Regions from separate parts of the Streptomyces sp. L500 genome, predicted to be linked through region 1. Evidence: riboswitches for the same ligand, from Rfam matches in the RefSeq annotation. Region 1 holds a riboswitch; each other region holds the start of a gene.
The links. Region 1 has a riboswitch for cyclic di-AMP ahead of ACX9I7_RS22640 (M23 family metallopeptidase). Riboswitches for the same ligand answer to the same signal wherever they lie in the genome.
Positions count from the first base shown of each region.

Region 2: another riboswitch for cyclic di-AMP. It lies ahead of ACX9I7_RS09450 (C40 family peptidase); the one in region 1 lies ahead of ACX9I7_RS22640 (M23 family metallopeptidase).
Region 3: another riboswitch for cyclic di-AMP. It lies ahead of ACX9I7_RS30000 (transglycosylase family protein); the one in region 1 lies ahead of ACX9I7_RS22640 (M23 family metallopeptidase).
Region 4: another riboswitch for cyclic di-AMP. It lies ahead of ACX9I7_RS31795 (M23 family metallopeptidase); the one in region 1 lies ahead of ACX9I7_RS22640 (M23 family metallopeptidase).

Region 1 covers NZ_JBTOLC010000027.1:25,790-28,988, reverse strand. The annotation lists gene ACX9I7_RS22645 (M16 family metallopeptidase) at 1-1,139, shown strand, start outside; cyclic di-AMP (ydaO/yuaA leader) riboswitch at 1,365-1,519, shown strand; gene ACX9I7_RS22640 (M23 family metallopeptidase) at 1,533-2,336, shown strand; gene ACX9I7_RS22635 (GntR family transcriptional regulator) at 2,588-3,199, shown strand, end outside.
Region 2 covers NZ_JBTOLC010000006.1:177,659-180,857, forward strand. The annotation lists gene ACX9I7_RS09445 (carboxylesterase/lipase family protein) at 1-771, opposite strand, end outside; gene ACX9I7_RS09450 (C40 family peptidase) at 862-1,335, opposite strand; cyclic di-AMP (ydaO/yuaA leader) riboswitch at 1,340-1,492, opposite strand; gene ACX9I7_RS09455 (endo alpha-1,4 polygalactosaminidase) at 1,739-2,695, opposite strand; gene ACX9I7_RS09460 (spherulation-specific family 4 protein) at 2,710-3,199, opposite strand, start outside.
Region 3 covers NZ_JBTOLC010000060.1:12,295-15,493, forward strand. The annotation lists gene ACX9I7_RS29995 (transglycosylase family protein) at 1-1,014, shown strand, start outside; cyclic di-AMP (ydaO/yuaA leader) riboswitch at 1,274-1,457, shown strand; gene ACX9I7_RS30000 (transglycosylase family protein) at 1,462-2,211, shown strand; gene eno (phosphopyruvate hydratase) at 2,484-3,199, shown strand, end outside.
Region 4 covers NZ_JBTOLC010000078.1:5,216-8,414, reverse strand. The annotation lists gene ACX9I7_RS31800 (MFS transporter) at 1-251, opposite strand, end outside; gene ACX9I7_RS31795 (M23 family metallopeptidase) at 341-1,540, opposite strand; cyclic di-AMP (ydaO/yuaA leader) riboswitch at 1,551-1,687, opposite strand; gene ACX9I7_RS31790 (PP2C family protein-serine/threonine phosphatase) at 1,827-3,041, opposite strand.

The DNA.
Region 1 (3,199 bases):
TCAGCGCCGAGGAGTTCACCGCCGAGCTGGAGCGCTGCGGCGCCACCCTCGACGCGCACGCCGACCACCCCGGCGTCCGGCTCTCCCTGGAGGTCCCGGCCTCCCGGCTGGGCAAGGCCATGGGCCTGCTCGCCGACGCCCTGCGCGCCCCGGCCTTCCCGGACGGCGAGATCGAGCGCCTGGTCGACAACCGCCTGGACGAGATCCCGCACGAGCTGGCCAACCCCGCCCGCCGGGCGGCCATGGCGCTGGCCGCCGAGCTCTTCCCGGCCGGCTCCCGGATGTCCCGCCCCCGCCAGGGCGCGCAGGAGACCGTCGAGCGCATCGACGCCGCGGCCGTCCGGGCCTTCTACGAGGCCCATGTCCGCCCCGCCACCACCACCGTGGCGATCGTCGGCGACTTCACCGGCATCGACCTCGACCGGACGCTGGCGGAGTCCCTCGGCGCCTGGACCGGCACCGCGGCCGAGCCGCTGCCCGTGCCGGCCGTCACCGCCGACGACACCGGCCGCGTCGTGATCGTGGACCGGCCCGGCGCCGTGCAGACGCAGCTGCTCATCGGCCGCACCGGCCCCGACCGGCACGCGAGCGCCTGGCCCGCCCAGATCCTCGGCACCTACTGCCTCGGCGGCACCCTCACCTCCCGCCTGGACCGCGTCCTGCGCGAGGAGAAGGGCTACACCTACGGCGTGCGCTCCTTCGGCCAGGTGCTGCTCTCCGCCCCCGACGGGACGGGCACGGCCATGCTCGCCATCAGCGGCTCCGTGGACACCCCCAACACCGGCCCCGCGCTGGCGGACCTGTGGACCGTGCTGCGCACCCTCGCCGCGGAGGGCCTGACGGACGCCGAGCGCGACGTCGCCGTGCAGAACCTCGTCGGTGTCGCGCCGCTGAAGTACGAGACGGCCGCGGCCGTCGCCGCGACCTTCGCCGACCAGGTCGAGCAGTACCTGCCGGACGACTTCCAGGCGCGGCTGTACGAACGCCTCGCGGAGACCGGCACGGTGGAGGCCACGGCGGCCGTCGTGAGCGCCTTCCCGGCCGACCGCCTCGTCACCGTCCTCGTCGGCGACGCCGCCGAGATCGCCGAGCCCGTCAAGGCCCTGGGCATCGGCCCGGTGACGGTCATCCCCGCCTGACGGCGACTCACCACCCCGGCGCGGCAGGCGACGCCGCGCCGGGACCCCTTCGGCGCATGGGTCCGTTGTGACCCATGCGCCTCGCTTATGTCCGCTTTCAGGCGGAGGTTGGGTGTTGGTCGTGTGGCGTACGTCATAAAAGCCCACTTCTGTTTGCTGTTCGAATCTGACGCCGATTAGCGTCAGGCCCGGCAGCCCGCCGATCGGAGCCGCGACCGCGGCCCCGGGCAGCCATCGCCGAGTCCCCGGAGCACCAGCCGAGGGGAGCCGGGGACCCAAACGTCCCTGGGGTGAATCGGGCCCCTCTCACGAGGGATCCGTAGGAGACCTTCCTGCTCCGAACCCGTCAGCTAACCCGGTAGGCGAGAGGGAAGGAAAGGAAACAGCCGCGACATGGCGTTCACCCGTGCCACCGGGAAGCACCGTCGTCCGAGCCGCGCCGCGCGCGTCAGCGCGAACGTGGCGGGCATAGCCACTCTCACGGCCGCCGGCGTCGTCGCCGGTGTCGCCGCCCCGGCCTTCGCCGCCTCCGACGACACGCAGCGCCCCGAGGACACCGGCCTGACCCAGGCCGTCGTCATGGGCGACGTCATGGCCGAGCACGTCGACGCCCAGGCCGAGTCCCAGCGCAGCGCCGCCGACGAGGCCGCCGCCCGCCTCCAGGCCGAGGAGAGCGCCAAGCAGAAGGCCGTCCAGGCCAAGCAGCGCTACGAAGAGGCCCAGCGCAAGGTCGAGGAGGAGCGCGCCGCCAAGGAGAAGGCCGCCCGCGACGAGGAGCGCAAGCGCCTCGGCACCTTCGTGAGCCCGATCGACGGCTCCTACGTCTCCACCGCCTACAAGGCCTCCAGCGGCCTGTGGTCCTCCGGCAGCCACACCGGCATCGACATGCACGCCGAGACCGGCACCTCCGTCCACGCCGTCGGCATGGGCACCATCGTCGAGGCCGGCTGGGGCGGCGCCTACGGCAACAACGTCGTCATCAAGATGGCCGACGGCACGTACACCCAGTACGGCCACCTGTCCTCCATCGACGTCTCCGTCGGCCAGACGGTCACCCCGGGCCAGCAGATCGGCCTCTCCGGCGCCACCGGCAACGTCACCGGCCCGCACCTCCACTTCGAGGCCCGCACGGCCCCCACCTACGGCTCGGACATCGACCCGATCGCCTACATGGCCGCGCACGGCGTCAACCTGTAACGACGACGCGCGACGACGTGCGAAAGGCCCCGGCCCCCGGCCGGGGCCTTCGTGTTGGCCAAAAAATATCCATGAAGCGGCGGCGCCATCGGAAAACGCCCGGGATTGCCATAGAGTCGCCGAACGGACGTCAGTCGGCCGTGCTTCACGGTGATTGAGGCATGAGGCGGAGGTAGACCCATGCGGGGCCGTACGTGAGCGGCGACGGCGAAGGGCCGCGCGAGAGGAGCCGTCGCATTTCCACGCACGCGGTGTGCACCGCCATCCGCGACGACATCGTCTCCGGCGCTTTCCCGCCGGGAAGCCGGCTCATCGAGGAAATCCTCGCCCGCCGCTACGGCGTCTCACGGGTGCCTGTGCGCGAGGCGCTGCGCACCCTGGCCTCCGAGGGTTTCGTGACCACCCGTCGGCACGCCGGCGCCTGTGTCGCCGAACCCACCGAGCGCGAGGCCGCCGACCTCCTCGACATCCGCGCCCTGCTGGAGCCGCTGGGTGCCGCCAAGGCCGCGCAGCGCCGCTCCGAGGCCCACCTCAAGGTATTGCGGGGCCTGGTCAGACTCGGCCAGGAGCGGGCCCGCGCGGGCCGCTGCGGCGAACTGCGCCAGCTCGGCGACTGGTTCGACGAGACCCTCGCCCAGGCGTCCGGCAGCCCCTCGATCGCCGGGCTCCTGACCCAGCTGCGCCGCAAGATCGCCTGGGTGTACGCCCCGGGGCCCGTGGTCCGGCCGCTGGAGACCTGGGAGGCGTGCGGGGCGTTGGTGGACGCGGTGGCCCGGGGGGACGTGGAGCGCGCCCGGGAACTCGCCGCCGTTCGGGCCGGCCGTTCACCCGGTGAATTCCTGCTGCGGCGGACGGGCGGCGAT
Region 2 (3,199 bases), on a different contig from region 1:
GGGGATGGTGCCCAGGCTCCCGGCGAGCTCGGCGGCGAGGCCGGAGGCGAGGGCCGGGGTGGTGTAGAGGCCGGGGACGGACTGGGCTGTCGCCCGGCGGAAGAGACCGGCGGCGCGGGGGACGGCCAGCAGGGTGGCGACCGAGCCGGCGCCGGAGGACTGGCCGGCGACGGTGACGCGCGCGGGGTCGCCGCCGAAGCCGGCGATGTTCTCCTGGACCCACTCCAGGGCCGCGATCAGGTCGAGCAGGCCCCGGTTGGCGGGGGCGCCCTCGAGCTGGGCGGAGGCCTCGGCGCCCACCCGGTAGTTGAGGGTGATCACGACGAGGCCGCCCTGCCGGGCCAGGAGCCCGGCGTCGTAGAGCGGGTCGCCCGCGTGGCCGGAGACGTAGCCGCCGCCGAGGATCCACACCAGGACGGGCAGTCCGGAGCCGCCGGGGTCCGGTGACCAGACGTTCAGGGTGAGCCAGTCGTCGCCGGCGGTCGTGCGGGTCGCGGGGATCGGGCCGGACTGCGGGGGCGGCGGGCCGAACTCCCCCGCGTCCCGCACGCCGTCCCAGGGGCGGGCCGGACGGGGGGCCATGAAGCGCAGCTCGCCCACGGGCGGCTGAGCGTAGGGGATCCCCCGGAAGACGGCGAGGCCGTCCTCGGTACGGCCCCGTACGGTGCCCCGGTCCGTACGGACCTCCGGACCGGTGAGGCCGGTGGGACTGGTGGGGCCAGTGGGGGCGGTTCCGCCGGTGACGCCGGTTCCGCCGGTGACATCGCTCATCGTCGCTCCCTCCCGCGCCCGGAAGCGGCACCCCCGTGCGCGAACACGGATGTCGGACGGCCCGGGTTCCGGACCGCCCGATCAAGGAGCCTAGTTGACGCGTCCGTACCAGACGCTGCCGGTCCAGATCTTCTCCAGGCGGACCGTGGCGCCGGGCTTGGGGGCGTGCCAGATCTTGTTGCTACCCGCGTAGATCCCCACGTGGTAGACGTTGCTGCCCGAGTGGAAGAACACCAGGTCGCCGACCTGGCGGGAGCCGCCGGAGATGTGCCGGGTGCGGTTGTACTGGTCGGCGGCCACGCGCGGCAGGTTCTTGCCGACCTTCTTGAACGAGTACTGGGTCAGGCCCGAGCAGTCGAACCGGTTCGGGCCGGCGGCGCCGTACTGGTAGGGGGAGCCCGCCTTGGCGGCGGCGACCCTCAGAGCCTGCTCACCGGGGGTGGCCGCGGACGCCTGGGAGGCGAGGCCGGGGACGAGCACCGACGCCGCCAGCGTGGCGGCGGTGACGGCCGAGGCGGTGCCGGCCCGGGATATGAGCGCGGGAATGCGAGGCATAGCAGACATGCCGAAGCCCTTCGACATCCGCCTACGAAAGATGACCTGTCGGGTTCGGGCTGCGAAGTTGCCCGGCCGGATTTCCCGGCTTCACCCCAAGGACCACCGACTTCGTGATCCGTACCGCTTGGGTCTCCCGCTCCTGCCGATTCATCAATTCGATGCCGCACCCGGGGCGGCGGCAGGACTCGGCGTCCGCCCGGGTGGCCCGCCAGGGTGACGGGATCTTGTGTTCGGTGAGAGATCCTGCACCATGAATCATTAAAATCCGGCACCCGGGCGGCCATCTGTGAACTTCTTCACTTCGGGAGCAGACCCGGAACCGCGCGCCGTGCGCCCCCGCCGAACTGGCCCTAAACCCCTGTGACCGCGGGTACTTGCAGCATGGAACGAGTAATTCCGGGAGGCACGTTCAGCAGGGCCGGCGCCAGGCGTCCAGCTCCAGCTTCTTCTGCATCGAGCTCAGCCCGAGCCGCCGCGCCGTGGCACAGAACTCCCCCGGCTGCAGTTCGTATTCGACATGAAAGACCGCTTTGTCACTCTTCACAAAGGGGCTGAGCTTCTCGCACTCGTCGTACTGCGCGCACTGTTCGTTCACCGCGAAGTCGAAGACGTTCACCAGCTGCGGGATCTGGTCCAGGTCGTTCTTCAGCCCGATGGCCATGCCCCGCTCATGGGCGAGATCCGCCAGCATCCGGTTGAAGGCGAGCTGGTGATCGGCCGTCAGCGGAAAGCCGGTGGTATTGCGGAATCCCTCGGTCAGATCCGGTTCGACGGCGTCGAACCCCTTCTGCCGGCACATGTCCATCCGGGCCGCCATGAGCGGCCGCAGGGTGTCGAGGCGGCGGATGTCGAACCATTTCTCGCCCTTCCACCCCTTGTTCTTGTTGCCGAGCAGGGTCTTGGGGAATTTCCCCTGGTCGGGCCGGAAGTCCTCCCAGGCGCCGGCATTGATGTAGCAGATCACCTTCCGGCCGCGGGAATGCAATTGGGCCACGGTTTCGGCCGAATTCTCGAATCCGTCGATGTCGTAGACGGGGGCGTCCACCGAGGTGTCGGCCTTTCCGTCCAGCTGCCACTGCCAGCCGGTGCCCGGCTTCGGCTGCCAACGGGCCCCGGCCGACCCCGGCGCCGAACCCGTGGCCGAACTCCCGGGCGAGGCCGAGGCGTCCGGAGTGCCGGTGGCCTCCGGCTTGCCCGAGGCGCGAGGGGAACCCGAGGCGCGGGGGGCCGCCGTGACGCCCTCGTCGTCCCGGTCCGGCCCGTCGTCGTCGGCGGGCGACGCGGAGCAGGCCGCCAGGACCAGCAGCAGCGCGGCGCACAGCCCAGCCCGGACGCGCCGAGCGCTCCCGCCACGCCAACTCCCCATACCCCCACGCGCGTTCATATCGCGCCCCCCGCCGCGAGGCCGGCGGCCGCCCGGGGCACCGAGCGCCAGGGGTTGGCCCCCGTGCCCGGCACCGCGCAGTGCACCGCGGCACCGCGCCGGGCGGCGAGCCGCGCCACGCCCGCCGTGCGCTCCTCGGGCACGCCGTACACGAGGTGGCAGAACCGCTCCGGTGGATGGCCGGTGGTCCACTCCGGGATCCGGGCGCGTCGGTAGTCCTCCCACGTGCCCTCGAAGGTGACCAGGAGGTCGGCGAGCGAGGCGTACCCGGGCTCGGGGTGGGCGCCGGGGTTAAGGACGGCCGTACGGGCGCCGAGCACCCGGGCGGCCAGCACCACGCGGCGGTAGTGGGGCAGCGGGGTGTCGTGCGCCGGGACCTGGTCGAGGAAGACGCCGTCCACGTCGTACCACCGGCGGTGGCGGCGGATGTCGGCGACCACGGCGCCGGTGCGGCGGTGGCCGTAGCCGGTGTCGACGTAGCCCAGC
Region 3 (3,199 bases), on a different contig from region 1:
GCGGCGGGGGTGACGGCCTCCAGCGCGGCCCTGCCGCTGCTGGCGACCGGCTCCGCCGTCGCCGCCGACGCGGGTACCTGGGACAAGGTCGCCCAGTGCGAGAGCGGAGGGATGTGGAGCGCCAACAACGGCAACGGCCTCCACGGCGGCCTCCAGCTCACCCAGCAGATGTGGGAGCAGTACGGCGGCATCGCGTACGCGCCGCGCCCCGACCTGGCCAGCCGGTCCCAGCAGATAGCCGTGGCCGAGCGGATCCTCAAGGCGGAGGGCGCCGACACCTGGCGGACCTGCGCGGTGAGTTCGGGCCTGGCCGGCGAGGCGGACCGGGGCGACGACAAGGCGCCCGAGGTGGACCCGGGCGACGGGTCGTCCTCCGCCGCGCCGGAGCAGAGCCGTCCCCGTACGCCCGGGCGCGGCAACCAGCCCGCTTCCGAGCGCACGTCGCCCGCGCCGTCCGACGCCGCCTCCGGGTCGCCCAAGCCCGCGCCCTCCTCGTCCGGTTCGCCCACGACGGGCTCCTCCGGCACCCCCTCCGCTTCCACGAGCCCGTCCCCGGACACGGCCGGCGGCAAGCACCGCAAGGACCCGTCGGGACAGCCGACGACGGGTACGAGCCCCGGCGCGTCGGCCGATCCGACCGCCATCCCCACCGCCCCGGTCGGCACCCCTTCGAACACCCCGGCGAACACGCCCCCGGACACCCCGGGAACAGGAACCTCGCCTTCCGGTTCACCGCTTCCCGGCGACACCGGGGCGACTGCCGGAACGGGCCGTCACCGTGCCGACCCGTCACCTTCCGGCGATGCTCAGCGGCCCTCCCGGGGCGGCGAGAGCCGGGCGGAGCTGCCGGCCGCCAACGACTACACCGTGCGGCCCGGTGACAACCTGTCAGAGATCGCCGAGCAACACTCGGTCACCGGAGGCTGGCAGACGCTGTATCAGAAGAACGAGAAACTGGTCGGCTCTGATCCGGACCTTATCCGCCCTGGTCAGAAGCTTGACATCCGTAAGTAGCGCTCCGGTTCGAGGCGAATGTCCGTTCCAGTCGAAAGTGAGACATGGGTCTCGTTGACGGAGCGTCGGATGCCTCGAATCCGATTTGCTCGAATGGCCTCTCACCTGCGGAAACGTCAGGTTTCCGGGGGTAACTCGGGCCGCTGGTGGCTGAAAAGTGGGGTTTGAACCCGTCGGCCGCCTGTGATTACCGTCGTCACCGCTCGCCACCGCGAGCACCACGGCCGCACGCCGAATCCTGCCGGCGGCCGGGGGAGTCGTCGCGCAAGCGCCGTAGGCAGGAGCGGGGGAACCAAGGTAGGTCGCCGGAACGGTCCCAAGGCCACATGGCTGAAGGAGCGGAACGGCTAGGGGTGAAGCCCGGAACGCGAAAGCGCACCGGGCCGGGCGAACTCACAGCCCGAACCCGACAGCTCACCTCGTAGGCGTCGGTGAGGAAACCGACTCATGTCCAAGGGCAAGCACCGTCGTCCGTCCAAGGCCGTCCGCATCGTCACGCTCGCCGGCGTCACCGGCGCGGCTGTCGCAGCCCCTCTGATGGTCGCGACCTCCGCCAACGCCGCCTCCGTCTCCACGTGGGACAAGGTCGCCGAATGCGAGTCCAGCGGTAACTGGCACATCAACACCGGCAACGGCTACTACGGCGGCCTGCAGTTCTCGCAGTCCTCCTGGAAGGCCGCCGGTGGCGGGCAGTACGCCCCGCGCGCCGACCTGGCCACCAAGTCCCAGCAGATCGCCACCGCCGAGCGCCTGCTCGCCATGCAGGGCCCGGGTGCCTGGGGCTGCGCCGGCGCGGGCGGCCTGACCAGTGGCGGCGCCAAGGCGAACGTCGACACGGACGACTCCGACGGCGGTTACGTCGCGAAGAAGTCCACGAAGTCCGCCTCCGGCGCCTACGGCAAGGCCCAGTCCCACGCCGACCGCAGCAAGCGCCAGGCCGCGCCGCAGCAGCACAGCAGCAAGGCGGTCCAGCAGTCGGACGACTCCGACGACGAGGCCCCGGCGCCGAAGCAGACCGCCCCGCGGACCGTCCAGAAGGGCGACGGCGAGTACCAGGTGAAGGCCGGCGACACCCTCGCGACCATCGCCGTGTCCCAGAAGGTCCAGGGCGGCTGGCAGAAGCTCCACGAGCTCAACAAGAAGATCGTCCCCGACGCGGACGTGATCTTCCCGGGCCAGCAGCTCCACCTGCGCTGAGCGAGGGCCGGCCGGGGCCGGTGACGACCCCGGCCGGCCGAGCGACCGCCCCGTTCCGATGCGACTTCCCCCCGAGCCGCATCGGAGCGGGGCTCCGCTCGTTCTGCCGGCGGATTTCCCGTCCTCGTTGAGCGAACACACCGACGATTCGTCCGGGGATCTCGGCGTTTGTGCCAATTTTCGGCCCGGGTGACAGGGCAAGGGCGGGCGCACGCTCCGGGGCCCGTTAGGCTCGTGGTGCAGAACTCCAGACACCCACGAAGGAGACCCTCGTGCCGTCCATCGACGTCGTCGTAGCTCGCGAGATCCTCGACTCGCGAGGCAACCCCACGGTCGAGGTCGAGGTCGGCCTCGACGACGGCTCCACGGGCCGTGCCGCCGTACCGTCCGGCGCCTCCACCGGCGCCTTCGAGGCCATCGAGCTTCGCGACGGCGACCCCAAGCGCTACCTCGGCAAGGGCGTCGAGAAGGCCGTCCTCGCCGTCATCGAGCAGATCGGCCCGGAGCTCGTCGGCTACGACGCCACCGAGCAGCGCCTGATCGACCAGGCCATGTTCGACCTGGACGCCACCGAGAACAAGGGCTCCCTGGGCGCCAACGCCATCCTCGGCGTCTCCCTGGCCGTCGCGCACGCCGCCTCCGAGGCGTCCGACCTGCCGCTCTTCCGCTACCTCGGCGGCCCGAACGCGCACCTGCTGCCCGTTCCGATGATGAACATCCTGAACGGCGGCTCGCACGCCGACTCCAACGTGGACATCCAGGAGTTCATGATCGCGCCGATCGGCGCGGAGTCCTTCTCCGAGGCCCTGCGCTGGGGCACCGAGGTCTACCACACCCTCAAGAAGGTCCTGAAGGGCCGCGGCCTGTCCACCGGCCTCGGCGACGAGGGCGGCTTCGCCCCGAACCTGGGCTCCAACCGCGAGGCCCTCGACCTCATCCTCGAGGCCATCAAGGAGGCCGGCTACACCCCCGGCCAGGACATCGCGCT
Region 4 (3,199 bases), on a different contig from region 1:
ACATAGAGCGCGGCCGCCACTCCCGTCACCCCGCCGGAGGTGATCGGCAGACCGCTGCCCTGCTCGGAGAGCCGGCCGGCGATATTGCCGACGACCGTGACCTCCAGGCCGTCCAGGACCCAGACGGTGCCGAGGCCGATCACCACGGTCCAATGCCACCGGGACCAGGGCAGCCGGTCCAGGCGGGCGGGCACGGACGTGGTGATCGTCGCGGTGGTCGTCACGTCATCTGATTTCCCGATCGCTCGCAGAACATTCCCGGGATATCCGATATCGGGTGGTTCTGGGGGCGCTATGACCTGATTGCCCTGCCCGGCTTGCCGACCGGCGGCTCCCCTCGTTACGGCTCCAGGCCCCTGCCGCGCAGCCACGACAGCGGGTCCACCGGCGCGCCGCCGCCCGGCCGGACCTCCAGGTGGAGGTGGGGGCCGGTGACGTTGCCGGTCGCGCCGACCCGGCCGATGACCGTGCCCGTGCCGACCTTGCCGGACGTGACCACCATCGACGACAGGTGGCAGTACCAGACCTCGGTACCGTCGTCGAGCGTCAGCACGACGCGGTAGCCGTACGCGCCCGCCCACCCCGCCTGGGTGACGGTGCCCCCGCCGACCGCCTTCACCGGGGTGCCCGTGGGGGCGGCGAAGTCCTCGCCGGTGTGGTTCGCGGACCACATGTTTCCCGCCTGGCCGAAGCCGGCGGTGAGGGTGTACGAGGCCACGGGGAGGGTGAAGGTCCCGCCGGCCGCGCGGTGGGCGGAACGTTCCGCGCCACCTGACGAGCCCGTCGCGTGCCGCTCCTGAACACCGGCCGAACCGTCCGTCGCCGACCCGGCCGCCGCCGACCCGGCCGTATCCTCGCCCCCGCCGGCCGCCTCCCGCGCCGCCCGCTGCGCGGCCTCGTACGTCGCCGCCTTCGCGTCCGCCGCCTGGCGCTCGGCCGCCTCGCGCTCCGCCGCGGCCTTCTCCGCCGCCGCCTTGCGGTGTTGCTCCGCCGCGGCCTGCGCCACGCGCGCCTGCGCCTCGGCCTCGGCGGCGATCTGCTGGTGCTCGGCCTGCTGGAGGATGCGGGCCCGCAGCACCTCACCGGCGTCGACGGTGTCGCGCACGGTGCGTACCGTCTCGACGGGGGCCTGCTGTGCCTCGGCGGTCTGCCGCGCGCCCTGCCCGTGGCCGTCGGCCATGAGCGAGCCGACGACCGGAATGCTCTGGGCCAGGTCCGGCATGGATATGGGAGCCTGCGGACGGTCCTGGGCGCTGGCCATGCCGCCCGCGCCGACCGCCGCGATCATTCCGGCGCCGAGGACCGCGCCGCTCCGGGCCATCGTGCCGCCGCGCGGCTTGACGACGCGGTGTCTGCCGCGGACGGGCGCCGCCGGGTGGTCCTCGCCGGGGGCCCACTCGCCCGTGGCCGACGACTGCGCGGGGGCGGCGAATGCCCCGGGGGCCGCTTCCGGTTCGTAAGGGGGGATGTAGGCGGGAACGAACGGAGGGTCGTACGAACTGCCGTCGAGCTCGGAGCTGTCGGACCTGTTGGACGCCACTGGGGCGACTCCTTTCCTTCCTGCTCGCCTACCGGGTTAGCTGACGGGTTCGGAGAAGGAAGGTCTCCTACAGGCCGGCGTACGGGCCCGATTCACCCCAAATGATGGTTCCCCGGTTCCACCCACGGGATTCGGCGAAGGCGCACGGCACCGCCCTTGCGGCGGTGGCAACGACCGCGCTGCGTTATCGAACGTTAATAGACAGGGCGGCTGGATTCCAAGCCGAAAGGGTGAAGCGGGCAGGCGCGTTGGGGCACTTTATAAGGCGCTTACTTCTGACCGTTCGTCAGTCGTTATGGACCTGAGGAGATCGCAGGCGCACGGTACGGCCGGTGACCTGGGGGCGTTTGTGGGTGATGGGCGCGGTACGGAGCCGGCCGTCGATCCGCCGGATGGCGAGCAGGGCCATGTCGTCGTCCGTGCGCCCGCCCGCGTGCCGGGCCACGTCCGCCGTGAGGGAGTCCAGCAGGGCCTCGGGGCTGCGGAACTGCTTGCCGCGCAGCCGCGGCCGGGGGTCGTAGAACGTCCCGGTCGCGTCCCTGGCCTCGGTGACCCCGTCGGTGAACAGCAGCAGCGTCGACCCCACCGGGAACTCCCACTGCTCCACCCGGTCCGGCCACACGCCCAGGTCCCCCATCCCCAGCGGCAGGGCGGGCGCCCGGGGGTGGGTGTCGCCGACGGTGCCGTCGGAATGGAGGAGGAGCGGGGGCGGATGACCGCGGTTGACGATGCGCAGGGCGCCCGCGCCCGGTGGGACCTCGGCCAGGACGGCGGTGGTGAACCCCTCGGCCTGATCGACGTTCGCGCGCCGCGCGCCCTCCCGCTGCAGCGCGCGCTCCAGCCGCGCCGCCAGCCCCTCCAGCGTGCGCTCCTGCTCCGCCGCCTCCCGGAACGCGCCGATCAGGATCGCGACGGCCTCCACCGCGCCGAGCCCCTTGCCCCGTACGTCGCCGACGATGACGCGGACGCCGTAAGGGGTGTCCTGGACCGCGTAGAGATCGCCGCCGATCCGGGCGTCGGCCTGTGCGGCGACATAGCGCGCGGCCACCCGGAGCCCGCCGATCCGGGCCGGGGGCGTGGGCAGCACGGCCCGCTGGGCGGCCTCCGCGACGCTCCGCACCGACGCCAGCCGGCGGTTGCCGCGGCATACGACGCGGTTGATGCCGACGGCGAGCGCGCCGACGGTCACGACGGTGACGACCTCGGTCACCGACTCGCCCACCTCCGGCGCCTGCCGTGCGAGGGAGAGGGTGACGATCGCCGCCAGGGCCGCCACCGCCGCCAGCAGGGTGGCGGGCAGGGAGAGGAGCGAGGCGGCGACGAGGGGCGCGGAGACGAAGAAGGGGGCGGAGGAGTACTTGGGGGGCGTGAGGACGTCGAAGACGACGCCGCCGGTGATCACGGCGGCGGGGAGGCAGCGGGCGAGAACGACCGGCGCCCACCCGGGGAACGGCTCGCAGAGCGGATCCGGTCCGGGCGGCGGCCCGTCTCGCTTCCCCACCGTGTGTTCTCCTGACCGGCCGACGTCCCTTGCTCCGTCCCACCCTCGCGTCCGGCGCGCGGGCGGGCGAACGGGGGTGAGCCGTTCGGGGACGCGAGGGGGGCGTGGGAGGACGCCCGGGGACGTCGGCGTCAGGACCTCAACGCATCAGGACCCCA